Linked DNA regions of Thermoleptolyngbya sichuanensis A183. Each later gene encodes a partner of the first gene's protein in a complex. Links are inferred from orthologs where the notes say so. Each region holds a gene or a part of one and is shown in the gene's direction. Other genes may lie near its edges. The genes, in order: secY and secA.

Region 1 (13,876 bases):
GTTAGTGCTTCACTCCTGCTTCCCGTCCGCTAGCGCTGCGGAGCCATTCCCAAATCCCTGCCCCTTGTTCCCTTACAATAAATTGCAATGCTTCAAAATGCGATCGCCCATGACTCATTCGACCGACCTCACCGCCCTGGCCCGCTGGATGGCTGCCGACTTTAGCAACCAAGAACAAGCCTTCGAGAACCCGCCTTTTTTTGCCCATATCCGGGTCTGTATGCGGCCGCTGCCCGTGGAACTGCTGTCGGGCATTAGCCTGTTTGTGGAGCAAGCCTACGACTATGCGCTAAATGATCCCTATCGGCTGCGGGTGCTGAAGCTAGTGAACGCAGGCGACCATATCGAGATTGAAAACTACACCGTCAAGGACGAGACAGAGTTTTATGGTGCATCTCGCGACCTGACTCAGTTGAGCAAGCTGACGGGCGATCGCCTAGAAAAACTACCAGGCTGCAACATGATTGTGGAATGGACGGGGCACAGCTTTCGCGGCAAGGTGGAACCTGGCAAAGGCTGCATGGTGACTCGTCGTGGCAAGGAAACCTATCTAGACAGCGAGTTTGAAATCGACGACCAGATTTTTATCAGCCTCGATCGGGGCCGCGATCCCGAAACAGACGAGCATATCTGGGGTTCCGTCGCGGGGCCGTTTCACTTTGTGCGCTGGGCTAGCTTCGCGGATGAGATCCGCGCCTAGATCGCTATTCCAATCACGCTTCCAATCGTGCTTTCGGCGGTAGCGATTGCGCCAAAGCTGCAACTTGCGCTGACAAGGCAGGCAGGTGAGCCGCTTGAACCCCGGTGTGAAACTTGGGCTGGGAGGCGATCGCCGCTACGATAGCTTCTAGATCGGCGTTGCCCGCCCGCGCTCCCAGCCCATTCACCGAACATTCCACCTGGCGCACACCGACCGTCAGGGCCGCCAAGGAGTTTTCGTCCGCCAGCCCCAGGTCATTGTGACAGTGAACCGCCAGCGTTGCCTGGTCAATATTCGGAACGCGATCGCCCACAGATTTGACCAACGCGACAAACTCAGATGGCCTTGCCACTCCCATACTGTCGGGAATCGTGATGATGCTGGCTCCGCTGCAAATGGCCGTTTCCACCGCGCGACACACCACGTCGAGAGGGCAGCGCGTCGCGTCAAACGCAGACCATTCCACCTCTCCGCTATAGCGTCTGGCTAGGGACACCCCCTGCCGAATAGCGGCGATCGCCTCTGACTCAGCCCCCGCCGACGGGACGCGAATCGGCGTGAACACATTGATCCGGCTCCGCTCAGCGGGTTTCAGCGCTGCTGCCACCGCCTCAATTTCTTCCGGCTGACTGCTGGCAAGTCCGCAGATCGTTGCCTGCTTGACCTGGGCTGCCACCTCCAGCAGGTCGTCCCTATCTTTGCGAAACGCGCCCGGATAGCCCACTTCGATCACGTCTACACCCGCCGCCTCCAGCATCAGCGCCAGTTGCAGCTTTTGAGCAAGGGTAAATTTTTGCGTCAGCGCCAGTTCACCGTCGCGCAGCGTCGTGTCAAAGATGGTAGCTTGAACCGTTTCATCTGGCTGCCTCATCGCTCTACGCTCCCTTCCGCCAGATATTCCACCAAATATCGGGTAAACGCCACGCCGTTAAAATCCACCGCTTCAGTGTCGTATAGACGGAAGCCGAATTTCTGAAACAGCCCCAGGCTAAACTCGCTGGCTTCTGCATAGAGCCGCGTGACAGGTTTCGCGGCTGCGTCGTCCAAAAGCGCTTGCAGCAGCATAGACCCGATACCCTGATGGAGGCGATCGCCCCGCACATAGGTCGAGCGAATGTGGCCATTGATCTCGATACCTGCAAATCCCACAATTCCGGTTTCATCAGTCGCCACATAGGTCGTCGCGTCAAATATAAAGTGGCGAAAGAGGTCCAGATTTTCGGCAAAGGATGCCCAAGTCTGCGTTTGAACGAGGCTGTAATGCTGCGGCCCGTGCTGCAAGACGGTGTGCTGATACAGCGCCGCCAGTTCAGCCAGATCTGATTCTTCATCGAGTCGAATATTCATAGTCCCTATCCCGCCGCTTCCACTCCCTGAACTTTGCCCATCTCTTTTTTTCTCATCTCATCTCTTTAAGGGTCGCGAAACCTGTAAAAGATTTTTTCACGATGCTGATTTTATGCGTTATCCTAGACAAGGCACAAATCTCTAACACAGCTTGCAGATTGTCTTTGAAAGTTCTGTCTGCAACTTGCTAGACAGCTTGTGTTGATTGGTTTATAATTTGAAATTGTCGCCAAAATCGGGCCGTGCGTGTTTACGAGTGCCTTCCCGGCAGGAATAGTGCCCGGAAGCCCTTACGGATACTGGGTGGTTGATCTGCTCAAGTCCCGGCGACTCAGGCAGAAGCCATTTATTTGAGCTAGTAAGTCTGTCTGCAAGATTGTAGAACATCTGTGAATCTGTGCGCCTTTGGGCTGACAGCAGATTGATTATGTTCGACAGAAACAGCTTGGTGTCTTATGAAGTTTGCGAGGCAAATTTTGTCTGGCACTCTTGCAGCGTGTAAATAGGGGGACGATTAACCGTGTCTGTTGGAATTCTTGGCACCAAACTGGGGATGACCCAGGTTTTTGATGAGGCAGGGAAGGCTATTCCTGTAACCGTCGTCCAGGCTGGCCCCTGCACAGTCACGCAAATTAAAACAGCAGAGGTGGATGGCTACAGTGCTGTCCAAGTTGGCTTTGGCGAGGTTACCGAAAAGGCGTTGAACAAGCCTGAACTCGGACACCTCAAAAAAGCTGAAGCGTCTCCCCTCCGCCACTTAAAGGAATATCGCCTCGACAGTCCTGCTGATTATCAGTTAGGGCAGCAGTTGACGGCGGATATCTTTACGCCAGGGCAGCAGGTGGACGTAATTGGAACGAGCATCGGACGCGGCTTTGCGGGCTACCAAAAGCGCCACAACTTCAAGCGGGGGCCGATGGCTCACGGTTCCAAGAACCACCGTCTTCCCGGTTCTACGGGTGCAGGCACTACGCCAGGTCGCGTTTATCCTGGCAAGCGCATGGCAGGTCGTCTGGGTGGCACGAGAACCACGATCAAGAAGCTGACAATTGTGCGGGTGGATGGCGATCGCAACTTGCTCCTGATCAAAGGGGCAATCCCTGGAAAGCCGGGTGCCTTGGTCAATATTGTTCCTGCCAAACAGGTCGGAAAAACGAACTAAAAATTTGCTGAGCGTTTGGATTTTGCGATTTTGGTGATTGGAGCAGTGAGCCAGCACCCCGACGAGGAGAAACAGACCCATGGTTGAGTGTGTAGTTAAAAATTGGCAGGGTGAAAGCGCTGGCACCGCCTCGCTAGATCTGCGCGTCGCTAACGAAGACAATGCGCCCCATATCGTTCATCGGGCCTTGGTGCGCCAGTTGAATAATGCTCGACAGGGCACTGCCTCTACCAAGACTCGTTCTGAGGTTAGAGGTGGTGGACGTAAGCCTTGGCGGCAAAAGGGCACAGGTCGCGCCCGTGCGGGTTCGATTCGCTCTCCCCTATGGCGCGGCGGCGGCGTTATCTTTGGCCCCAAACCCAGGGACTACTCCGTCAAGATGAACCGCAAGGAGAGGCGCTTGGCGCTCAGAACCGCGCTGCAAAGCCGTGCTGAAGACCTGATTGTGGTTCAAGATTTCGCAAATGAGTTGCCCCGTCCCAAAACCAAGGAACTGGCGCAGGCGCTGACTCGCTGGGGTGTAGGGGAAAACGAAACGGCTCTCCTAATTGTTTCTGAGCGAGACGAGATGGTTTATCTGTCGGCTCGAAACATTAGCTCCATCAAGCTAATTTCTGCTGGCAATCTCAACATCTTTGATTTGCTGGCGGCTGACAAGATCGTGGCAACTGCGTCTGCCCTAGAAAAAGTGCAGGAGGTATACGGTGACTAAGTTTGATTCGCGCAACCTGGCAGATCTGATTCGCCGTCCCCTAGTGACTGAAAAGGCAACTCAGCTTCTTGAGGAAAACAAGTACGTCTTTGAAGTGGTTCCCAGCGCAACAAAGCCGCAGATCAAGGCAGCTATTGAATCTTTGTTTGAGGTGAAGGTGGTTGGTGTGAACACCAGCAAGCCCCCGAAGAAGCATCGTCGAGTCGGTCGATTTGCTGGACACAAGCCCCAATACAAGCGGGCAGTTGTGACCCTGGCAACAGGTGATTCCATCGTCCTGTTCCCCGAAGTGTAACGTCTGAAAGCCATCCCCTTAAGAGATTGAAGCCATGGGCATTCGTACATACCGACCTTATACACCTGGCACGCGAGAGCGCTCCGTTGCTGACTTTGCTGAGATCACTCGTAGTGAACCAGAAAAGTCCCTGACTCGCTCGGTGCATCGTCCCAAGGGACGCAACAATCGGGGCGTAATCACCTGTCGCCATCGGGGTGGCGGGCACAAGCGACTGTATCGGATAATTGACTTTCGCCGCGACAAGCGAAACATTCCCGCTAAAGTAGCAGCAATCGAGTATGATCCCAACCGCAACGCCCGGATTGCGCTTCTATATTATCAGGATGGCGAGAAGCGCTACATCCTTTGTCCGGCTGGCTTGACGGTCGGTACAACTGTGATCGCAGGTGAAGACTCTCCTTTTGAGGTCGGAAACGCTTTACCACTGGGCAGTATGCCGCTAGGTACGACGGTTCACAATGTGGAATTAGTCCCTGGCAAGGGTGGACAGATTGTTCGCGCAGCAGGCGCTTCGGCGCAAATTGTAGCGAAAGAGGGTGATTTTGTGACACTCCGCCTGCCATCCACAGAGGTGCGGATGGTTCGCCGCGAGTGCTATGCCACGATTGGTGCGGTGGGTAATGCCGAGTCTCGCAACATTAGCCTAGGCAAGGCAGGACGCAAGCGTTGGTTGGGCCGTCGTCCGGAAGTTCGCGGTAGTGTCATGAACCCAGTCGATCACCCCCACGGCGGCGGTGAAGGACGTGCGCCGATCGGTCGTTCTGGCCCTGTGACCCCCTGGGGTAAGCCAGCCTTGGGCATGAAGACTCGGAAGAAGAAGAAGGCAAGTAATGCGTTGATTGTTCGTCGCCGCCGCCGCACGTCCAAGCGCGGTCGCGGAGGTCGTGAGTCTTAAGGTTCCGAATCTTTTTACAGGGTTTATGGTTCGTTGACTATCACACGTTTGGTCAATTGGTAGAGGTAAGTCGGTTATGTCTCGCTCACTCAAAAAAGGTCCTTTCGTGGCTGATCACCTTCTAAAAAAGGTTGAAGCGTTGAATGTGAAGGGCGATAAGCAGGTAATCAAAACCTGGTCTCGTGCCTCAACGATTCTGCCTCAGATGATTGGACATACGATTGCCGTTCATAACGGTCGTCAGCATGTTCCGGTTTATGTAACGGAGCAAATGGTGGGACACAAGTTGGGTGAGTTTGCGCCGACTCGTACCTTCCGGGGACATGCCAAGAGCGACAAGAAGTCTCGTCGTTAGGTTGAGTCAGGTTTATTTCAGGACGTTCGCAGTAGTTCACAGATACTTGGATTTAGTGCTTGCTGTTGCTCAAACTCTAAAAGCTCTCTGCAAGACACTTGAGAGGAAATCATCATGGCAGTTACGACCGCAGACGAAGTAAAAGCTGTTGCCCGTTATATCCGCATGTCGCCCCACAAGGTGCGTCGGGTTCTGGATCAGATCCGGGGGCGTTCTTACCGAGAGGCACTGATTATCCTGGAGTTTATGCCCTACCGCGCTTGCGATCCTGTGCTTAAGGTGCTGCGGTCTGCGGTTGCCAATGCTGAGCATAACGAGGGCTACGCCCCTGCTGATCTCGTAGTGACGACTGCCTATGCTGATCAGGGCCCCGTGCTGAAGCGGTTTCGTCCCCGCGCTCAGGGTCGGGCCTATCAAATCCGCAAACCGACTTGTCACATCACGATTGCGGTTGCGCTGGGTGCTGAAGACTAAGTTACGACCCTGTTTGGGCGTTTTGAATGGCGATCGCTCCTTGTTTTATACCCTTCACTCAAATTTTTGCCTTTTCTGAGGACGCATTGTGGGACAGAAGATTCATCCAGTTGGTTTCCGCCTCGGCATCACCCAGGAGCATCGCTCTCTCTGGTTTGCTGACTCCAGCCGCTATCCCAAGCTGCTGCAAGAGGACTACAAAATCCGCAAATATGTTGCCAAAGAGTTGAGCAGTGCAGGTATCTCTGAGGTTCGCATTGAGCGCAAGGCCGATCAAATCGACCTCCAAGTTCTGACGGCCCGCCCTGGCGTGGTTGTGGGTCGTGGCGGCGCGGGGATCGAAAAGCTGCGCGAGGGTCTTCAAAAAGAGTTGGGAGACACCAGCCGTCAGATTCGGATCAACGTGGTTGAGGTTGCTCGTGTGGATGCTGATGCTGCGCTGATTGCTGAATACGTGCAGCAGCAGCTCGAAAAGCGGGTTTCGTTCCGTCGGGTTGTGCGTCAGGCGATTACTCGCGCTCAGAAATCAGGGGTGCAGGGTATCAAAATCCAGGTGAGTGGTCGGCTAAACGGCGCAGAAATTGCCCGTACTGAATACACTCGCGAAGGCAAGGTGCCGCTCCACACGCTGCGGGCAGATATTGACTATGCCTACACCACTGCCCAGACGATCTACGGCATTTTGGGGATCAAGGTGTGGGTGTTCAAAGGCGAGATTATTCCTGGGCAGGAACGAGTAACGCAAGAAGCCGCTCCCAATAATGTGCCGCCCCGTCGCCGTCAGCAGCGCCGCCGCCAGTTTGAGGATCGTTCTAACGAAGGATAGGGAAGGCGGGCTGAAGGGCGAAAGCTGAATCAGACCAGTGCTTCCATCCCCACCCTGACCCTAGCTTCAATTTCAAGGTAGTGAGCCATGTTAAGTCCAAGACGAACTAAATTCCGCAAGCAGCAGCGCGGCCGCATGAAAGGGCGGGCAACTCGCGGCAACAATATTGACTTTGGTGATTTTGGGCTTCAGGCAATGGAGCCGTCCTGGATTACCTCCCGTCAGATTGAGGCTAGCCGTCGAGCCATGACTCGATACATCCGTCGGGGTGGCAAGATCTGGATTCGTATTTTCCCGGATAAGCCTGTTACCATGCGTCCAGCCGAAACCCGGATGGGTTCGGGTAAGGGCAACCCTGAGTTTTGGGTGGCAGTGGTAAAGCCGGGTCGAATCTTGTTTGAGATTGCTGGAGTACCGGAAGAGACAGCCCGCGAGGCAATGCGACTGGCGCAGTACAAACTCCCAATCAAGACCAAGTTCATTGTTAAGGAACAACAAGAGCAAGCAGTGGAGGAGTCGTAGAGATGGCTCTGCCTAAGATTTCAGAGATTCGTGATCTCAGTGATCAAGAACTCAGTGAGCAGATTGTAGCTGCCAAGAAGCAGTTATTTGACTTGCGCTTCCAAAAGGCGACGCGGCAACTGGATAAGACGCATCAGTTTGGGCATGTCCGCCACCGGCTGGCGCAACTGATGACTGTGGAGCGGGAGCGACAATTGGCAGCTGCACAAGCGGATGCAGAGAAGGAGTAAGGGGCAATGGCAGTCAAAGAGCGAGTTGGAGTCGTGGTGAGCGACAAGATGGAAAAGACGGTCGTCGTCGCGGTGGAGAACCGTGCCCCTCACCCGAAGTATCGCAAGATTATGGTGCGAACCAAGCGTTATAAGGTTCACGACGAAGAAAACAAGTGCAAAACGGGCGATCGCGTTCGGATTCAAGAAACCCGTCCGCTCAGCCGCACAAAGCGTTGGATCGTTGTGGACATCCTAAATCAGACTTCAGAGAGCTAGTCCACCCCGGAGGAGAGACACCATGATTCAACAGGAAACTTATCTCAGCGTGGCGGACAACAGCGGCGCTCGCAAGCTGATGTGCATTCGAGTGTTGGGTGGCAACCGCCGCTATGCCGGTGTGGGGGATGTGATCATCGCTGTGGTTAAGGATGCCATTCCGAATATGGCAGTCAAGAAGTCTGATGTGGTACGGGCAGTGGTTGTGCGAACCAAGAAGGGTCTGCGCCGAGACAGCGGCATGAGCATTCGGTTTGACGATAATGCCGCTGTGATCATCAACAACGATGGCAACCCTAGAGGAACTCGCGTGTTTGGCCCGGTTGCGCGGGAGTTGCGCGATAAGAACTTTACTAAGATTGTCTCGCTGGCTCCGGAGGTGCTGTGATGGGCAAGCTGCGCTACAAAATGCATGTGAAGAAGGGCGACACCGTCCAGGTTATTTCAGGAAGCGATAAGGGCAAAGTCGGCGAGATCTTGCGTGTTTATCCTGAAACCAGCAAGGTGGTGGTCAAGGGCGTTAACGTGCGGACGAAGCATGTTAAGCCTCAGCAAGAAGGGGAGTCTGGTCAGATTCAGACCTTTGAGGCTCCGATTCATAGCTCCAATGTCCTTCCCTACTCTACCAAGCAGAAGGTTGCGAGCCGAATTTCTTATACCTTCAATGCGGATGGCCGAAAAGTCAGAATGCTGAAGAAAACCGGTGAGATTATCGACTAGCGTTTCAGATTCACGTTTCATGTTTCATTCCTGACCAAGCCCAGGAATATATCAGGAGAGTGTTATGGCAAGTCCCAGGTTAAAAACCTACTATCAGGAGACCGTAGTTCCGAAGCTGGTTGAGCAGTTTAACTACGAAAACGTTCATCAGGTTCCTAAAGTGGTCAAGGTGACCGTGAACCGGGGGATGGGCGAAGCGGCTCAGAATGCAAAAGCGCTGGAGGCTTCTCTGGCAGAGATTGCGGTAATCACTGGACAAAAGCCAGTGGTGACGAGGGCTAAGAAGGCGATCGCCGGTTTCAAGATCCGTAAAGGAATGCCAGTGGGTATCATGGTCACCCTGCGCTCGGAGCGCATGTATGCCTTTCTGGATCGCCTTATAAACTTGGTGCTGCCTCGGATTCGAGATTTTCGCGGCATCAGCCCCAAGAGCTTTGATGGTCGTGGCAACTATACTCTGGGGCTTCGTGAACAGCTCATTTTCCCCGAAATCGAGTACGACAACATTGATCAAATTCGGGGCATGGACATTTCGATCATCACCACGGCAACCACAGATGAAGAGGGACGTGCCCTGTTAAAGGAACTGGGAATGCCCTTTCGCGATAACTGAGGCAGGCTGACAAAGAGGAAATTATGGCGTCTAACGACACAATTGCAGACATGCTGACCCGCATTCGCAACGCGAATCTCGCCCGGCATCAAACGACCGAAGTCCCGTCTACCAAGATGACGCGCAACATCGCTCGTGTGCTCTTGGAAGAAGGATTCATTAGCGAGTTTTCTGAGACAGGCGAAGGAGCGCAGAAGCGACTGGTAATTGCTCTGAAATATAAGGGCAAAGGCCGCCGTCCGATTATCAATGCGCTACAGCGGGTCAGCAAACCTGGACTGCGAGTTTACTCAAACTGCCGCGATCTGCCTCGCGTGTTGGGTGGCATTGGAATTGCCATTGTTTCAACCTCCAGCGGCATCATGACGGATCGGGATGCCCGTCGTCAGGGTGTGGGAGGAGAAGTTCTCTGCTACGTCTGGTAAGGATTTTTCTCGATCTGGCTTTGTCTGAGCGGATGGCTGCTTGGGTCAAAGCTAAATCTAGCCTTTCATTTTATTTGTGTTTGCTTTGTGTTTGCCTGGTGGCGCTTGTGTCGTAAGCGCATCGCTTGAAGGCCAGCAAGATCGTCCAGGAGTGACTTGTCATGTCTCGCATTGGAAAACGTCCTATTAGTGTTCCTCAGAAGGTGACCGTTACCCTTGACGGTCAAACTCTGGTTGTTAAAGGCCCCAAGGGAGAACTCTCGCGCACGCTTCCGCCAGAGGTTGAGGTTCTGCAAGAGGGCGATACGTTAACGGTGAATCGTCGCAACGAGTCCCGTGCTGCCCGTCAGCGCCACGGGTTGTGCCGAACGCTGGTTGCCAATATGGTGGAGGGCGTATCTCAGGGATTCCAGCGCAAGCTTGAAATCCAGGGGGTGGGTTATCGGGCTCAGATTCAAGGGCGAAATCTGAACCTGATTGTAGGCTATAGCCATCCAGTTTTGATCGAGCCGCCTGATGGAGTTCAATTTGCTGTTGAGAATAACACCAACATTCTGGTCAGCGGAATTGATAAAGAAATTGTCGGTAATATTGCGGCTCAGGTTCGCGCAGTTCGTCCGCCAGAACCCTACAAGGGCAAGGGCATTCGCTATGCTGGCGAGGTTGTCAGACGTAAGGCCGGTAAGGCAGGGAAGAAATAACCTATGAAACTGACTCGTAAAGAAGCGACTCAGCGTCGTCACGTCCGCATCCGCCAGACAGTTTCTGGCACGTCTGAACGTCCTCGTCTGGCTATATTTCGCTCTAATCAGCATATCTACGCCCAGGTCATTGATGACACGCAGCATCGAACGCTTGCTGCTGCATCGACGCTAGAGCCTGCGCTGCGCGAAAAGCTCACTTCAGGTGCTAACTGCGATGCGTCTGTAGAAGTCGGTAAGCTGATCGCAGCGCGATCGCTCGAAAAGGGGATTACGCAAGTCGTGTTTGACCGGGGCGGCAAGCTGTATCACGGCCGCGTCAAGGCTTTGGCAGATGCCGCTCGTGAAGGTGGTCTAAGCTTCTAGCCTTTCAGATTCATCTTTAGGACAAGCACACTATCCAGGACAAGCAAGCTATGGCGAAGAAAACCAAGACAAGTCGCGTCAAAGAAAAAGAAACTGAGTGGCAGGAGCGTGTTGTTCAAATCCGCCGCGTTACCAAAGTGGTTAAGGGGGGTAAGAAGCTTAGCTTCCGGGCGATCGTGATCGTCGGCAACGAACGGGGTCAGGTTGGGGTTGGGGTTGGCAAGGCCGCTGACGTAATCGGTGCAGTGAAGAAAGGCGTTGCTGACGGCAAGAAGCACTTGGTCGAGGTTCCCCTGACTAAATCTGACTCCATTCCTCACCCAACCAACGGCGCAGGCGGCGGCGCGAAGGTGATGATTCGTCCTGCAGCTCCGGGAACTGGTGTAATTGCAGGTGGTTCCGTGCGTACCGTGCTAGAACTGGCGGGTGTGAAGAACGTTCTGGCGAAACAGTTGGGTTCGGGTAACCCGCTCAATAATGCCAGGGCCGCTGCAAATGCACTTTCTGCCCTCCGCACCTTCTCTGAGGTAGCAGAAGAACGCGATGTTCCCATTGAAAAACTCTATTCTTGACGAACTATGAGACTTTCAGACACATTTCCAAAACCGGGTTCTCAGAAGCGTCGTCGCCGGGTTGGCCGGGGCATTTCCGCCGGGCAGGGTGCAAGCGGCGGCTTCGGAATGCGGGGACAAAAGTCGCGCTCTGGACGCAGCACCCGACCGGGTTTTGAGGGTGGGCAGTTGCCTCTCTATCGCCGGATTCCGAAGCTGAAGCATTTTCCGCTGATCAACCGGATGTCCTACACCATCGTGAACGTCGGAGACTTGGCTGAACTGCCTAAGGGGACAGAGGTCAGCCTCGATTCGCTGATGGAATTGGGAATTGTGACGCAAAACGATGGCCCGTTGAAGATTTTGGGCGACGGTGAACTGAGTGTTGCGCTTCAAGTGACGGCTGCGGCCTTTACTGAATCGGCGAAGCGTAAGATTGAGGGCGCAGGCGGAAGCTTCAACCTGCTAGATTAAGATATGGAGCGACTTTGCAGCAAGGCAGAGCGGTGAGTGGTTGGCTCTCCTGCTCTGCTTAGTTTTATAGAGGGAGAGGTACTGAGACTATGGTGCGCGATAAGACACCCACGGCGCAGGAAACTTTCTTGCAGATGGCCCAAGCGGCCGGACTGCGAGGACGACTTTTGCTGACTTTGGGAATGTTGATTCTGGTACGGTTGGGTGTCTTTATCCCGATCCCTGGCATTAATCGACAGGCCTTTCAGGCGGCCACAGAGACCGGCGCTTTATCGGCCATCATTGGCTTTTTAGATGTGTTTACGGGTCGAGGACTTTCGACGCTGGGTATTTTTGCACTGGGTATTTTGCCTTATATTAATGCGTCTATTATTCTGCAACTGCTGACGGCTGCGCTCCCCAGTCTTGAGAAGCTGCAAAAAGAAGAGGGAGAAGCGGGACGCCGAAAGATTGCTCAAATTACGCGCTACGTTGCACTGGGTTGGGGCATTATTCAAAGCCTGGGTCTAGCGATTTTTGTGAACCAGTTTGCTGAGTCGCCGGGGCCGCTGTTCATTGCACAGATGGTGCTGGCTCTAACGGCTGGCTCGATGTTTGTGATGTGGGTGGGTGAGCTGATTACGGAGCGGGGTGTGGGCAATGGTGCGTCGCTGCTAATTTTCGTCAGCATTGTGTCAACTTTGCCGCGATCGCTCGGACAAACTATCGACCTTGCCCAGAGTGGCGATCGCAGCGTGGTTAGCGGCGTGATCATTCTGCTTCTAGTGTTCCTGGCAATGATCGTCGGCATCGTCTTTGTTCAAGAGGGAACCCGGCGTATTCCCATCATCTCTGCCCGTCGCCAGGTCGGGCGCAGGCTCTACCTTGAGAAGAGCAGCTATCTGCCGCTGCGCCTCAATCAGGGCGGCGTAATGCCGATTATTTTTGCTACAGCGGTTCTGTCTCTCCCGATCTACCTCTCGCAGTTTTTTGGGGATAACGAGATGGTGACGCGGGTGCTGTCTTATCTGCGTCCGGGCACTTGGGTCTACGTGCTGCTGCTGCTGCTGCTGATCTTGTTTTTCAGCTACTTCTATGCCTCGCTAGTGGTCAATCCAGTAGACATGTCCCAGAACCTGAAGAAGATGGGCGCAAGCGTGCCGGGGATTCGTCCTGGTAAGGCAACGAGTGACTATCTTGAGCGGGTGCTGAACCGACTGACCTTTTTGGGTGCGATTTTTCTGGGATTGGTTGCGATTGTTCCGGCTGCCGTTGAAGGCGCGACCCGCGTGACGACCTTTCAGGGCTTGGGTGCTACGTCACTGCTAATTCTAGTGGGCGTCGCAATCGACACGGCAAAGCAGATTCAGACCTATGTAATTTCGCAGCGCTATGAAGGGATGGTGAAGCAATAGTGGCACGACTGATATTTTTAGGACCGCCCGGAGCGGGCAAAGGAACTCAGGCGGCCGAACTAGCGGCTAGCTCTTCGATTCCTCATGTTTCTACAGGAGATATTTTGCGGGCTGCTGTGGCAAGCGGAACCGAGCTTGGGCAAAAGGCTCAGTCCTACATGGATCGCGGGGAACTGGTGCCGGATGCTTTGATTCTGGACTTGGTGCGCGATCGCCTCAGCCAGCCAGATGCCCAAGGAGGCTGGATTTTGGACGGCTTTCCTCGCAATGTTGAGCAGGCCAAGTTTCTCGATGAGCTATTGGCAGAAATTGAACAGTCCTGCGATTGTGTCGTTAATTTGGAAGTGCCCGATGAGGTTTTGGTGGCCCGCCTCCTGGGTCGAGGGCGGACAGACGATAACGAGGAAGTGATTCGTACTCGTCTGGCGGTATACCGCAATCAAACTGCGCCGCTGATTGACTTTTATCGCGATCGCCAGCAGCTTGTTTCAATCGATGGCAATCAATCCATTGAACATGTGGGGGCGGCGCTACGCCAGTTGATTAGCAGCTAAGCAGCGTAGCTTGGCTTGAAAAAAACATGTATAGATAGACCGTCCCAAGCTCATTGGTCGTGCCGCGGATAACAACACACGCAGGTTCTTGGAGTATTTGTTAATCTAATAGATGGCGCATTTTTTATAGATGGCGCATTTTTTAGGTGTTTAGGGTACTCAACGGTTCCCTGGGGTATGAAAGCGGTTTGCTTCAAGACCCTTTGTGATGGATATGTTTGGAATACCCGCTTGGAACATCAGAGAGGCAGGATCGCTCTAGGCTGTAAATTGGCACGCTGCAAAGCGCTATGGGGTCT
Region 2 (14,476 bases), 220 kb from region 1 along the record:
TGTTCAGATGTCGAGATGAAATATCAAGGTTAAAAAATGAGTCAAGCCATTCAGGATAACGTGCATCTACCAGCTACTCGTCGTCTGCTAATTACAGGTGGCGCAGGATTCATTGGGGCGAACTTTGTGCATCATTGGCACAGGGCCTATCCGGGCGATCGTCTAGTCATTCTCGATGCCCTGACCTATGCAGGCAACCTGCAAAATTTAGAGTCACTCCTTGAAGAAGAAAATATCCGATTCGTGCAGGGAGACATCTGCGATCGCCCCTCGCTTGATTCACTGTTGCGAGAAGAAGCGATTGACACTCTCGTCCACTTTGCAGCAGAATCCCATGTCGATCGGTCAATCTTTGGTCCTGCGGCATTCGTGCAGACCAATGTCCTCGGCACGTTCACGCTTCTAGAAGCCTTCCGGGATCATTGGAACGAGCAGCAGCAGCCCGATCACTACCGCTTTCACCATGTCTCCACGGATGAGGTCTATGGCAGTCTCGGCCCCAACGACCCGGCTTTTTCAGAAACTACGCCCTACGCCCCCAATAGCCCCTACTCCGCATCGAAGGCAGGCAGTGATCACCTTGTGCGAGCTTATCACCACACCTACGGACTGCCAACGCTGATTACCAACTGCTCGAATAACTACGGCCCGTATCAATTCCCAGAAAAGCTGATCCCGCTGATGTGCATCAACATTCTGCTGGGCAGGCCGCTGCCTGTGTATGGCGATGGGCAAAATGTTCGCGATTGGCTCTATGTCGGCGACCATTGCAGCGCTCTAGAAGCAGTACTGACCCGCGGCATCCCCGGAGAGGTCTACAACATCGGCGGCAATAACGAGGTCAAGAACCTGGACTTAGTGCAAGCACTCTGCGACCTGATGGATGAACTTGCGCCCCAACTGCCAGTGCGCCCCAGTCGCAACTTAATCACCTTTGTCAAAGATCGTCCAGGGCACGATCGCCGCTATGCAATTGACGCAACCAAAATCAAAGCCCAGCTCGGCTGGACACCTGCGGAAACCTGGCAGACGGGGCTTCGGCGCACCGTGGAATGGTATCTCGCGCACCCTTTCTGGTGGCAACCGCTGTTGTCGAAGAAGCTTACCCTGCCTTACACATCTGCCGAATTTTCAGATCTTTTTCAGACCACTCGCTGTTAGTTTGCAGTTATCGCTCATCTCTCAATCATCAGGGTTTGCATTTCTGAATCATCCTTCCAGCCAATACTTTTTGTTTGATTTAACAATCATTTTTAGAGCGATCGCCCGAAATAACTATAGCTATAGAATTTCTCCTGAAAAATCTCGTCACAAGGTTACGATCAATACTTACAAGCCCAATTAATTTGTGGTTTATTCACCTTATTAGCTCGTCTTGAAACACTGTCAAGTTGATTCATTGATCGACTTCAAGCGTGTTGATTGATCCAGCCGATAGGCACTCACACTGGTCATTCATTAAGCGTCAGGATCACTAGCCATGAAACTTGGTAACGGGTTTGGTGCCCTAAGGGAAATTAAAATCCTGGGCATTTCAATACACAATTTCTCTAAGCAGGAGTTCCTAGAATTGTTAGACTCTGGCGTTGTGTTTACTCCCAACGTCGATCACCTCATTAAACTAGAACGAGATTTTGATTTCTATCGGGTTTATCAAGAGGCGGACTATCGAGTTTGTGACAGCAAAATTTTATATTATGTATCTCACTTCTTGGGAGTGCCGATTAGAGAAAAGATCTCTGGCTCTGAACTATTACCGGATTTTTGTCAGCACCACAAAGACAACGAAGATATCAGGATCTTTCTGCTGGGTGCCCGTGAAGGCGTTGCCTATCGAGCGCAGCAGCGGATGAATGCCAAAGCAGGCAGAGACATTGTTGTGGGAGCCTACTCGCCTTCGTTTGGCTTTGAGCGAGATGAGACAGAGTGCGCCGAGATCATTGACATGATTAATCGCTCCGGCGCAACGGTCTTGGCCGTTGGCGTAGGGGCCCCCAAGCAAGAAAAGTGGATTGCTAAATACAAACATCAGCTCCCAAATGTTCGTATTTTTCTGGCAATCGGCGCAGCCATTGACTTTGAGGCGGGCTATAAGCAGCGATCGCCCCGTTGGATTAGCGAGGCGGGCCTGGAATGGCTCCATCGTCTGCTGTCTGAACCCCGGCGGCTATGGCGACGCTATCTGATTGAGGGACTTCCCTTCTTTTGGCTCGTCCTCAAGCAAAAGCTGAATCTCTATCGCTCTCCCCACCTTTCTGCACTCTCGCATCAAGCCTACAAATCTCAAGAAAAAATCGCTCAGAAAGTTGGCGGTTAAACGCTTTAGGAACCTTGAACGGATGAGAAACTCTGATTCCAAAACCTATTTGATGGTTTTGCCTGTTTACTATTACAGGCTCGATTCCCAAACCGTTGCATTAGAGAGTGCGTTTGTGAAGCACTTGATGCTGCTAAGAGAAAAGATTTCACCCATCTTTAATCATCTTGTGGTTGGGCTGGTTGAAATGAGTGATGAGGAGTATTCTCATAGGAAGCAATGGCTATCAGTTGTGGATGAATCTGAAGCAGGAATTCGATTCAAGTCGCTGTATAGAGTTCAAGATTTATCTTCCAAAGCTCAGCAGTTTTTTCAGCTATTTCGGGTTGCAAACAGATTAAAAAGTCTGATTTCGCAATGCGATCTGTTGCATACTGGCTTGGCTGCAAACATCTGGTTTCCAATGGAGTTTATTGCGACACTGCTGGGTCGAATTCTTAAGAAACCGACAGTTTACGTCGTAGACATTGACTTCAGAAACACGGCTCAGATGAGCTATGAAACAGGGACTTGGTCACTCAAGAGTTATCTACTTTGCAAATATATCTACGACAGCTTTCGGGCACTGCAAGTTTACTGCGCGTCCAAAATCTGCTCACTAATTTTGCTAAAAGGCGAAAAGCTCTGCCGTGATTTTGGCAGAGGTAAGCCGAATGTGAAGAACTTCTTGGATGCGGCGCATAGCAGGCATCACATTATTAGAAGAGATCGGCTGGCTCAAAAGTTGCTAAATCTAGAAGATCAAGGGCGGCCTCTAGAAGTGGTTTACTTCGGACGGTTAACGCCCTACAAGGGAGTTGATCGGTGCCTTCACGCAGTGGCGATCGCCCATCACCAGTTCGGATGCGATGTCGTATTTCACGTCATTGGTAGCGGTGAGCAGCTAGAAGAACTGAAGCGTCTGGCACAATCTTTGAAAATTATCGAAAGAGTCATTTTCCACGGCGCACTTCCATTTAACCAGGACTTTTTTGAGAAGCTTTACTCATATCACCTGCTGTTAGCAGCACCGCTCAATGAAGACACGCCTCGCAGCGCCCTAGATGCGATGGCAGCAGGGATTCCAATCCTTGCATTTGATACCTACTACTACAGAGATCTTTCAGCCACTGGTGCGGTTGATACAGTTGCCTGGCCGTCCATAGAAGAAATGTCTCAAAAGATTGCATACTACAGCAAGAATAGAGATTTGCTAGCGGACATGGCAGTCCAAGCTGTTGAATTTGCAAAACAAAATACTCAAGAGGAATGGTTGCAGCGGCGCTTTGAGTGGACGCTAGCTTTTGCTGGAATCACTCAACCAGCTTTGGCTACTCCACAGACAGGACAGCGACAGCTTTCAAATGTGAGTTAAGTCTTCTCTTATTCAAAAATTAAATTTTCAAAAGTGTATTAATCGAAGTTCTTGGAGGTTTCTCCATGCAGCTAAAGCATCTTTCAAGGCTAGCAACTCGACATCTCTATCACAACACCCCTAAAACTCTCTATTTGGCAACTGGACATGACCACACTCGTCCATTGTCTATTCGAGGATTTGTTAATGAACGCGACTGCTAACACTTGTTGAGAGTATCATGAAGGCAATTTTAGTCAACAACTATGACCTGCTCGGAATCTTGAACTTGCTCCAAGAGGAACATGGAAACGCTCCGTCTCAGCATCTTTGGGGCTATGACTCGTTGACTCGTCATGATATTGGAGTTGATATTCTCCCCTTTCAAGGGAGTGCCTTTCTCAAAAAAATCAGTGGCAAGCTGAAGATTTTTGGAGATTTGGATCAGCAGCTTAGATTGTTGGCAAACTGTCGTCGCTATGATGTAATCTATTCGGCGCATTATTTAACCACAACACTTCTTTCTTTTCTGAGCATTCTGGGGCTTCTGAAAAAGCCAATTGTGGCGATTGGATATCAGGCTCCTCGCACAAAAGCGTTTCATTGGAAGCTGTTTGTGAAAACGTTTATTGAAGGCAATAACAAGATTCTGTGTTTGAGTGAATCTTTGCTGAGGGATCTGGAAGATTTTGGAGTTCCCAGGCAGAAGCTAGATTTGATTGAGTGGGGTGCAGATTTGAGATTTTATCAGCCTGTCAATCTAAGTGAATCAACGGCTGAACAAGCTGCCAGGGAGAGGTTTATTCTCAGCCCTGGAAAGTCTTATCGAGACTATCCAACCCTGGTCAAAGCGTTTGAAAACTTGGACTGTGGCTTAACGATTTGTGGGGCTGGTCAGCTTGATCTCAAGCATCTAAAGCAGCGAGCGGTCGGCAGTGCCGAGGCGCATTTGCCCAGTAATGTATCCATCCTGCAAGACATGATTGACTGGCGAGATTTTATTCGTCTCTATCAGCAGGCGTATGCGGTGGCGATTCCTGTTGTGGAGGAAAAAGCCAGGTTCAAAAATGCGATTGGTCTGACGGTGCTGACGGAGGCGATGGCAATGGGGAAGGCGATCGCCATGACGCGCAGCGACTATGTGGGTGTGGATCTGGAGCGAGAAGGAATTGGGCTGTGGGTCGAGGAAGGCGATGTGGATGGCTGGCAAAGGGCGATCGCCTATCTGTTGGATAATCCCAAAGAAACCCGCGAAATGGGTCGCCGCGCCCGCCTTTTGGCCGAGCAGCGCTTCAACCTGGAGCAGTTCTCCAAGAAACTGGCTGATTCGCTCTGGCAGGCCTACAATGCCCAGCAACCTGCCCGCCCGACAATTTCCGTTCGCCAGCGGGCCCTGCTGCGCTAACTTGCGCCCAGTTGGATCGCATACAGGTTTGCGTAAATTCCTTTTTGGGCAATTAGCTCAGCGTGGGTTCCCCGTTCCGCGATCTGCCCCTGCTGAACCACGAGAACCTGATCGGCTTGGGTCACGGTGCTGAGGCGATGGGCAATCACAAAGCTGGTGCGGTTCTGGAGCAACCGGGCGATCGCCTCTTGCACCAATGCTTCAGTGCGCGTGTCAATACTGCTGGTCGCCTCGTCCAGGATCAAAATTTTTGGATTAATCAGCACCGCCCGCGCAATACTAACCAACTGCCGCTGTCCCTGGCTCAGCGGTGCGCCCCGCTCCCCCAGCAGCGTGCTATATCCCTGCGGCAGCGAGGTGATAAATTCATGCACATTTGCAGTCTGGGCAGCCGCCTCAATCTCTGCCTGACTGGTATTGGGCGCACCAAAGGCAATATTCTCCGCCACCGTACCGCTAAAAAGTAAGTTATCTTGCAGCACAATCCCAATCTGGCGGCGCAGGCTGCTTTGGGTAACGCGGCGCACGTCGATGCCGTCGATTTTCACTGCGCCCTCCGTCACATCATAAAACCGCAGGATCAGGTTAATGATCGTGCTTTTGCCTGCGCCCGTCGGCCCTACCAGCGCCACCATCTGTCCTGGTTCTGCCACCAAGCTCACCTCTTGCAGCACGCGCTGATTTTCCGTATAGCCAAAAGACACCGACTCGAACCGCACCTCTCCGCGAATCGGCGGCATCTCAGTCGCATTGGGTGCATCCTGCAACGTCACAGGCTCATCCAGCAGCAAAAAGATTCGGTCTAATCCCGCCAGTCCAGACTGCGCCTGCGTATAAAACTGGCTGAGAATTTGAATGGGGCGAAAGAACTGCTGCACATACAGCAGAAACGCCGTCACCACGCCCACAGACATCGCCCCCGTCACTGCCAGATAGCCACCATAGGCCATCACACCCGCCGTCGCCAGCGTGTTCAGAAAATCAATCGACGGCAAAAAGGCAGAGGTCACGGCCACAGCCTGCACATTGGCCCGGCGATTGGCCTCGTTCAGGCTATCAAATTCCTGAATATTCAGTTGCGTCCGGTTAAACGCCTGCGCCTCGCGCACGCTGCTAATGTCCTCCTCCAGCTTGGCCGACAGTTCGCCAATGGTCTCCCGCGCCACGCGAAACCGCCGCCGTGCCCAGCGCGAAAAGAACCCGGTCGTGAAAATCATCACGGGCACCACCAGATTGCTCAGCAGCCCCAGTTGCAGGTTCATTGACAGCATGGCGATGATGATGCCGACCAGGCTAAACGCCTGCCCCAGCATTTGCGGCACCGTCAGCCCAAAGGCCTGATTCACCGTGTTCACATCATTCAGCAGGCGGCTCATTAGGTCGCCCGCCTCGCTGCGGTCAAAAAAGCTGACCGGAAGACTCTGCACCTTGGTAAACAAGTCCTGCCGCAGTTGCCCCAGCACCCGCTGCATCATGTTGCCAATGCGCCAGATTTGTCCCCGAATCGCCACCACGCCCAGCACGTAAATCACCACCAGCAGCACCAGCAGCCGCGCCAGCCCCGGCCAGTTGCCCTGCAAGATGAGGTGGTCGATTGCCCAGCCAATCAACAGGGGGCCAATGGACTGCGTGGTTGCGCCGAGCATCACCAGCAGGAGCGCGATGGGAATTTCCTGACGATAGGGCGCGAAATATTGCAGAAATCGCCGCAGGGTCGAGAGCTTGGGCTTTTGCTCCGCAGCGACAATGGGGGACGGGCCTCTGATCATAAGGCTTCAGCCTTGGGTGCGGGGTAGAGATGCACATCGCGCTGGGGAAAGGGAATGGTAATCCCGGCGGCATCCAGCTTTTTCTTAATGTTTTCGTAGGCGGCAAAATAGACGGGCCAGTAGTGTTCGGTGTGGGTCCAGGGGCGCACGGCAAAGTCTACGCTGCTTTCCGCCAGTTCCAAAACGCCAATCATCGGCGGCGGATCGCTGAGAATTCGTTCATCTTGGGCTAGCGCTTCGGCGATCGCCCGCTTCACCCGGTCAATGTCTTCGTGGTAGGCAACGCCCACCACCAGATCCACCCGCAGAATGCCCTTTGTGGAATAGTTAATGATATTGCCGCCGGTAAGGCTGTTATTGGGAATGACGACCGTCTTGTTATCCAACCGCCGCAGCACCGTTGTAAAAAGCTGAATATCTTCCACAAAGCCCGATTCGCCGCCGCCCTCGATCCAGTCGCCAACACGAAACGGATGAAAAAAGACAATCAGCAGCCCTGCTGCAAAGTTGGACAGCGACCCTTGCAGCGCCAGCCCAATTGCCAGACCCGCCGCCCCCAGCACCGCCACCAGCGACGTGGTTTGGATGCCCAGTTGCCCCAGCGCCGCCAAAATCACAAAGGCCGTCAGTCCGTATTCAGCCAGATTGCCGGTAAATGCAACGAGGTTAGGGTCAATCGTGGTCGGGGTCATCAGTCGCTTGATCAGGCGGCGGAGTTGCTTGGCCAGCCAGCGACCCACGACTAGAATAATCGCTGCGCCCAGCAGTCGCAGCCCAAAGTCTACGCCCAGAGATTGCAGTTGCAGCAACAGGGCATTCCAGGCATCGAGGTTAAACAGATCAAAATCAAAGGTCATGAGCAGGAGATCGTCAGTATGGCGTATGAGGTGAGGGAAGTTAACCTTGGAACGGGTGTCCGCATTCTATAACCTAATCCCGAACCACCGCACTGCCCCCCAGATACCGAGTCTAGATCTCTAGACCCCGCACGGCAGGGGGCAGTCGTCCAAACATCTCGCTCATTCCCTAGTTCGCTACAATGAACGTTAGGCCTTAGAACCCTAAGTTTCTTCACTATCGCCCATTGACACCATGCTGAAAGCCCTGCTGGGAGACCCCAACGCCCGTAAGCTCAAGAAATATCAGCCTGATCTAGCAGAAATTAAGCTGCTAGAGCCAGAAATGGAGGCGCTGTCGGATGATGAGCTGCGGGGCAAGACGGCGGAGTTTAAGCAGCGAATTGAAAAAGGAGAAAGCCTGGACGACCTGCTGCCAGAGGCGTTTGCAGTGGTGCGGGAAGCGGGCAAGCGGGTGCTGGGAATGCGCCACTTTGACGTGCAGCTCCTCGGCGGCATGGTGCTGCATGATGGACAGATTGCCGAGATGAAGACGGGCGAAGGAAAGACCCTCGTGGCTACCTCGCCTGCCTATCTCAACGCGCTGTCGGGCAAGGGCGTGCATGTGATTACGGTAAACGACTACCTAGCCCGCCGGGACGCGGAGTGGATGGGGCAGGTGCATCGCTTCTTGGGGCTGTCAGTCGGGCTGATCCAGTCGGGGATGAACCCGATCGAGCGCAAGCGCAACTACGACTGCGACATTACCTACGGCACCAACAGCGAACTGGGGTTTGACTATTTGCGCGACAACATGGCCACGTCGATGCAGGAGGTGGTGCAGCGCCCGTTTAACTTCTGCATCATCGACGAAGTGGATTCGGTGCTGATTGACGAAGCGCGGACACCGCTGATTATTTCGGGGCAAGTGGATCGCCCCAACGAGAAATATACCCGCGCGTCGGAGGTGGCGCGGGAGCTGTGGCAAGTTCGTCAGGGCGTGAAGCGGCAAATCGAGAAAGTGGAGGAGGCGATCGCCGCTGCTCTGCAAGAAGGCAACAAAGCCGAAGCCAACCAGCTTAACCGCGAACTCGATCGGCTCAAGGAAGAACTCGATCGCTATTACGAAGTAGACGAAAAGCAGCGCAACGTGCTGCTGAGCGACGAGGGCTTTGAGGTGGTAGAACAGCGCCTCGGCGTGAAGGACTTGTTCGACCCCAAAGATCCCTGGGCGCACTTTATCTTTGGGGCGCTGAAGTCCTACGAACTCTTTATTCGCGACGTGAACTACATCGTTCGCAATGGTGAAATTGTGATTGTGGACGAATTTACCGGACGGGTGATGCCGGGCCGCCGCTGGAGCGATGGCTTGCACCAAGCGATCGAAGCCAAGGAGGGTGTGGAAATTCAGCCAGAAACCCAAACCCTGGCAACGATTACCTACCAGAACTTCTTCTTGCTCTACCCCAAGCTGGCAGGCATGACGGGCACGGCAAAGACCGAAGAGGCCGAGTTTGAGAAAATCTACAAGCTAGAAGTGACAGTCGTGCCCACCAATCGCCCCACGGGTCGGGTTGACCTGTCGGACGTGGTGTACAAAAACGAAAACGCCAAATGGCGAGCCGTGGCGCAGGAATGCGCCGAGATGCACCAGATGGGTCGCCCGGTGCTAGTGGGGACGACCAGCGTGGAAAAATCGGAGCTACTGTCGAGCTATCTGTCGCAGCTAAGTGTGCCCCACAACCTGCTGAATGCGAAACCCGAAAACGTAGAGCGCGAGTCGGAAATTATCGCCCAGGCCGGTCGCAAAGGCACGGTGACGATCGCCACTAACATGGCAGGACGCGGTACGGACATCATTCTGGGGGGCAATGCCGACTATATGGCACGGCTCAAGGTGCGGGAATACCTGATGCCGCGCATTGTGCAGCCAGAAGATGAGGCCGCCTTTGCCATCAGTGGAGCCGGGGCAGGCGGCGGTCGATCGGGTGGACAGGGCTTTGCCCCTGGCAAAAAGCAGAAAACCTGGAAGGTGGCGGCGGATCTGTTCCCGGTGCCGATTTCCAAGGAAGCTGAGCGGCTGCTTAAAGAAGCGGTGGACTTTGCAGTGCAGCAGTATGGCGAGCGATCGCTCTCTGAGCTAGAGGCCGAAGACAAGCTAGCGACTGCATCGGAAAAAGCGCCCAGCAGCGATCCGGTCATCCTGAAACTGCGCGAAGCCTATAACCTGGTGAAGCGCGAGTACGAAGCCCACACGTCTGCCGAGCATGACGAGGTGGTGAAGCTCGGCGGGCTGCACGTCATTGGCACAGAGCGCCACGAGTCGCGCCGGATTGACAACCAGCTTCGTGGCCGTGCGGGTCGGCAGGGCGACCCCGGTTCCACCAAGTTTTTCCTCAGCCTGGAAGACAACCTGCTGCGGATCTTTGGCGGAGAGCGCGTCGCAGGTCTAATGAATATGTTCCGCGTGGAAGAGGACATGCCCATCGAGTCGGGCATGTTGACGCGATCGCTCGAAGGCGCACAGAAGAAAGTCGAAACCTACTACTACGACATCCGCAAGCAGGTTTTTGAATATGACGAGGTGATGAACAATCAGCGCCGCGCCATCTACGCCGAGCGCCGCCGCGTGCTAGAAGGGCAAGACCTGAAGGAGCAGGTGATTAAGTATGCCGAACTGACGATGGACGACATCGTGGATGCCTACATCAACCCCGAACTGCCGCCGGAAGAATGGGAGCTAGATAAGGTCGTGGCCAAAGTCAAAGAGTTCGTCTACCTATTGGCGGACTTGGAGCCGAGCCAGCTTGAAGACCTCTCTGCGGGGGAAATCAAGACCTTCCTGCACGAACAGGCTCGCATCGCCTACGACATTAAAGAAGGCCAGGTCGATGCCGCCTCTCCAGGGCTGATGCGCCAGGCCGAGCGCTTCTTCATCCTCCAGCAGATCGACACGCTCTGGCGCGAACACCTGCAACAGATGGAAGCCCTGCGCGAAGCCATCGGCCTGCGCGGCTATGGTCAAAAAGACCCGCTGATCGAATACAAGAGCGAAGGCTACGAGCTATTCCTAAATATGATGACCGACATCCGCCGGAACGTGGTCTACTCGCTGTTCCAGTTCCAGCCGCAGCCGCAGCCCGTGGCTTAGGTCACTGTCAATGCCGCAATCTGGGCGGTAGCAACTCTGCGGAAGAACGCTATGAATTTATGAAACCTCAAAGACTCTGTGAAAAAGCGCAGGGGCTTTGGGTTTTATGTTTACTGATATCCATCTACTCAGATGTGTGTAGACGCTAGCGTTTTTTTCGCGGATTAGCCGCCCCAAACCCACTTGGCTTGTCAGCGGTGGGTGCTGCTGGGGAGGGGGCAACAGCGGGCGATCGCAAAACGACATGCTGCTTGTTGGCTTCCCGCAGCTTGGCATCGTGCTGGTTGTAGAAAAATGCCAGCAGCGTAAATCGTCGTCCCTGCGTCACGGGCGTTGCTTCATGCAGCAGCAAGCAGGAAAAGATGACTGCTTCGCCGGGGGCCGGGCGATAAAGCTGAGAGCCATATTCTGGAAACCTGAGATATCCCCCTTCATAGCCCTCGTTAAGATTTATTTAACGTCATGGCAAAGCGACGATGCAAAGAACCGACATTTGTATTGTCGCGGTTGTATTGTCGCGGTGCGGCTTGAAAAAACCTTGCGTTTGGTCATCGTAGCAGCCCACCAGATAGCGCTCGAAATTGGTCACACGGTAATAGAATGCCTTCTCAATTTCTGGGACAATCCGCCGCCAGATGCGCTGATTAATTTGCCCAATCAGGCTAGGGCCAGTAATTCGCAGATCCCGCCGTCGCTTGATGGACGGGTTCAGCACTTCCACCGTCTGATCGCCAATCTGCTGCATAAAGCCAGAATCGACGCTGCCCTCTGACTCGTAGCGATCCATCAGCAATTGACAAAACGCTGGCTCTAGGACGCGAGGAACCAGCAGCACCAGAGCCTGTCCCGTCACCAGAGTTGGCGGCGAGAGCGGCGGCAATTGCGACAACTGCTCCATCACTCTTGCTGCATGACTCCCCTGGCGATCGAGCGGGATAATAGCAACAATCCGCAAGTTCTCATCCAGTACAAAGGTCGTGGGATCGTAGACAATGCTGCCGTTGCTATCAATCTGGCGCACGCCGTAGAGAGTGCTGAGTTGTCCGTCAAAATCCCACAGAAGATTAAGATGGGGCGATCGCCCAACCAGTTCACCCAGAGCCTGGTCTTGTGGATCAATGCTCACCCCCAAAACCGATACCCCCAGCGCCTGCAACTGGGCTTGTAGGGACACAAATTCCATTAGCGCTGCCGAAGTCTCTGGGCTACTGGCGCTACCCAAGAAAAACAGCACCGTAGAAAAACAGCACCGTGCGATCGCCATTCAGATAATCGCCGTAGTGCTGCGGATGGGCAGTTGAAGGGAGGGCGGCCCAAAGAGCCGAGTCGCCAATCGAGAGCGGAACTGCGGGAGTGGACATGTGGCAAGGGTTTTAAGGGTCACGAGGGAGGTAGATTAATTCTGGATTCTAGATTTTAGATTGGCGATTTTAGTTAGATTGGCGATTTTAGATTGCTAGTCCAAGCATCTGAAAAGCTTCTAGCAAGTTCATCTAGAGCGCTGTCTGCCAAAAGTCGTCTAGGATTCCGGCTCCTTCAGCCGCTCCAGCGCCACCAGCAGTCGCTCGACGCTGGCGTTTGGCTCCAAAAACGAGAACAGGTGACGGAAGCGGATTTTTCCGGCGGGGTCAACCCAAAACTGAGCGGGGAGTGGTGCGCCTAATGCCTGCCCGGTTTGGTAGCGGCGAAACACGCGACATTCAGGATCGCTCAGCAGCGGCATTTTTAGCCCCAAGTCTTGCAGCACGATTTTGCTCTGTCGCTCGTCCGTGCTGGTGATCATCAGCACCTCTGCGCCGCGCTGGGTGAACGCCTCGTACTTCTCGTTCATCTCCAGAATATGCGGATAGCAGAGCGGGCAATACTGCCTTTCCGTAAAAATCCGTGTGAAATAGAGCAGCACCGGGCGGTTCCACGCCTGTTCATTGAGCTTGCGGTTGCCCGTATAGTCCGACAGGCGCACCTTGCGATCGCTCTTCACATCCAGCAGCTCAAACGGCGGCGCGAGGCTACCCGTGACAAACTGATTGGTAGCGGGAATGGGGAAGAAGTTTTTGTAGAAGCGATCGCCCAGCAGTCCGCGAAAGTCGGTAGAAGTTAGCATTGCAGAGGTTGGGAGGTTCAAGGGAGGTTCAAGGGAGGTTCAAGGGGGGCAGGCACAGTGAGGACGGGGGGTATGGAATGACCCATCAAAACCTTGAAGCACGGGTCAGAGCAACGGTCGAGAGGGAACTGCAAGAGGCAGAGACACCGGGAGCGGCGATCGCCCTCCTCCGCAACGGCGAAATCCTTCTGGCAACGGGCGTAGGCTATGCCGACCTCCAGCAGCAAATTCCCCTGCCCAGCGATGCCCGCTTCTATATTTACAGTATTACTAAACCGCTGCTGGCGACGGTGGCAATGAATCTGGTGCAGGCGGGGCGGCTGGATCTGGACACATCGCTAGCGCCGCAGTTCGCCCAAATCCCCTACACCGTTGAATCTCCCGTGACCTTGCGGCAACTGCTGAGCCACACAGGCGGCATCCCTGGCTATGGCGATGGCAGCGCCTATGTGCAAGATTTGCAGGCGCATCCCCAGCAGGCCTGGACGACGGAGACGTTTCTCCGGGTAGCGCAAGACCAGGGACAGCTTTTTTCACCTGGCGCAGGCTGGGCCTATTCCAATATTGGCTACATGCTGCTGCGGCTGATCTTGACCCAGGAAACAGGGCTTTCAATGCCGCAATACCTGCACGAGTGGATTTTTCGCCCGCTAGGGCTGCGACACACCTTCGTTCCCGAAACGCTGGAACAAGCGCATGGATTAACCCCCGGCTACAGCCAGTTCTTGACTGGGGACGACACTGGAGACGAATTGCAAAACGTCGCGCTGCTCTATCATCCCGGCTGGGTGTCGCATGGGGTCGTGATCTCCACCGCTGCCGAGCTGGGCAAAATCATGGACGCGCTGTTTGCAGGCAGGCTGCTGGAGCCAGAGCGCGTTTGCGAAATGCTAGAGCCGATCCAGGTGTTCGATTTCGAGCATCCCCAGATCGGCAAAATTGGCTATGGCTTAGGGCTGTGTCTGGGGTTGGAGTCGCCCTACGGCAAGGTCGCAGGGCACAATGGCGCAGGGCCTGGCTACGTCACGGGCGCGTTTTACCTGTCGAATGTGCAGGGGCAGCCAACGACGGTAGTGGCACTGGCCAACCGCGATCGCCATGACCTCGACCTGGGGACGCGCATCGTTTTTGCTATCCTCCGGGCGCTGGCAGATGCCCCTGATTAGCCCAACCCCTGGATTCACACGCCGACCTACTCAATCCCAAAGGTCACCGAAACCACGGCTGTAATGTCCTTCTCAATTGAGGACGTGTCATACATGCCGTAGTCGCTGACCTCGGTGGAGTTGCGCGAGGTGATTTGAAACACGCCCGTTTCGGCACTGCGGACTGCGCCAACGCGGTTGCCTGCGCTCTGGGCGATCGCCTCTGCTCGGGCCTTGGCATCCTTGGTCGCCTCGGCCACCATCTCAATCCGCAGCTTGCTCAGCTCGGTATAAAGATACTGCGGCGACTCCGACACCAGATTAATCCCCTCGTTGATCAAATCGGTCGATTGCTGCGACAGCGTGGTGTATTGATCGACCTCCGTCGAGCGCACCTCAAACCGCTGCGTCAGCCG

What was found.
Region 2: the proteins of secY (region 1) and secA are in contact, whole or in part, in a crystal structure (PDB 3DIN), measured with the Thermotoga maritima proteins. The link is inferred for Thermoleptolyngbya sichuanensis A183 from one-to-one orthologs. Residues at the interface, in WP_004081795.1 of Thermotoga maritima: Glu108, Gly109, Glu110, Glu111, Ala236, Glu237, Arg238, Arg239, Ile240, Thr241, Ile242, Gln243, Tyr244, Ala245, Arg246, Arg247, Val248, Thr249, Gly250, Arg251, Arg252, Val253, Tyr254, Gly256, Ala257, Ser258, Thr259, Tyr260, Leu261, Pro262; in WP_004082002.1 of Thermotoga maritima: Glu261, Ala262, Arg263, Lys300, Ala301, Arg302, Thr303, Ile304, Ile305, Leu323, Tyr324, Asp325, Pro326, Val329, Ser330, Tyr333, Ile336, Lys340, Phe345, Val349, Glu363, Phe364, Tyr374, Ser375, Gly376, Gly377, Glu393, Ile395, Thr482, Ser483.

Annotation. Positions count from the first base shown.
Region 1 is NZ_CP053661.1:5,154,699-5,168,574, reverse strand. What follows is about bases 10,983-13,870. They hold secY (preprotein translocase subunit SecY), read left to right. Parts: upstream 10,983-11,718; coding sequence 11,719-13,023; downstream 13,024-13,870. Other genes in these bases: HPC62_RS21360 (adenylate kinase), read left to right, coding at 13,023-13,577; rplO (50S ribosomal protein L15), read left to right, coding at 11,183-11,629; rpsE (30S ribosomal protein S5), read left to right, coding at 10,983-11,176. Outside these bases: HPC62_RS21470 (chromophore lyase CpcT/CpeT), read left to right, coding at 110-700; HPC62_RS21465 (beta/alpha barrel domain-containing protein), read right to left, coding at 714-1,571; HPC62_RS21460 (GNAT family N-acetyltransferase), read right to left, coding at 1,568-2,047; rplC (50S ribosomal protein L3), read left to right, coding at 2,568-3,209; rplD (50S ribosomal protein L4), read left to right, coding at 3,289-3,921; HPC62_RS21445 (50S ribosomal protein L23), read left to right, coding at 3,914-4,216; rplB (50S ribosomal protein L2), read left to right, coding at 4,251-5,114; rpsS (30S ribosomal protein S19), read left to right, coding at 5,191-5,469; rplV (50S ribosomal protein L22), read left to right, coding at 5,584-5,943; rpsC (30S ribosomal protein S3), read left to right, coding at 6,032-6,769; rplP (50S ribosomal protein L16), read left to right, coding at 6,857-7,291; rpmC (50S ribosomal protein L29), read left to right, coding at 7,294-7,521; rpsQ (30S ribosomal protein S17), read left to right, coding at 7,528-7,779; rplN (50S ribosomal protein L14), read left to right, coding at 7,802-8,167; rplX (50S ribosomal protein L24), read left to right, coding at 8,167-8,499; rplE (50S ribosomal protein L5), read left to right, coding at 8,564-9,112; and 4 more genes. UniProt on the Escherichia coli protein: The central subunit of the protein translocation channel SecYEG. Consists of two halves formed by TMs 1-5 and 6-10.
Region 2 is NZ_CP053661.1:4,926,417-4,940,892, forward strand. Bases 7,524-11,011 are described here. They hold secA (preprotein translocase subunit SecA), read left to right. Parts: upstream 7,524-7,916; coding sequence 7,917-10,811; downstream 10,812-11,011. Other genes in these bases: HPC62_RS20380 (mechanosensitive ion channel family protein), read right to left, coding at 7,524-7,681; HPC62_RS20390 (2OG-Fe(II) oxygenase), read right to left, coding at 10,957-11,011. In the rest of the region: rfbB (dTDP-glucose 4,6-dehydratase), read left to right, coding at 37-1,161; HPC62_RS20360 (WecB/TagA/CpsF family glycosyltransferase), read left to right, coding at 1,481-2,317; HPC62_RS20365 (glycosyltransferase family 4 protein), read left to right, coding at 2,340-3,671; HPC62_RS20370 (glycosyltransferase family 4 protein), read left to right, coding at 4,213-5,055; HPC62_RS20375 (ABC transporter ATP-binding protein), read right to left, coding at 5,052-6,824; more of HPC62_RS20380, read right to left, coding at 6,821-7,523; more of HPC62_RS20390, read right to left, coding at 11,012-11,265; HPC62_RS20395 (peroxiredoxin family protein), read right to left, coding at 11,272-11,994; HPC62_RS20400 (hypothetical protein), read right to left, coding at 12,026-12,172; HPC62_RS20405 (peroxiredoxin family protein), read right to left, coding at 12,331-12,915; HPC62_RS20410 (serine hydrolase domain-containing protein), read left to right, coding at 12,993-14,081; HPC62_RS20415 (SIMPL domain-containing protein), read right to left, coding at 14,108-14,476. UniProt on the Escherichia coli protein: Required for protein export, interacts with the SecYEG preprotein conducting channel.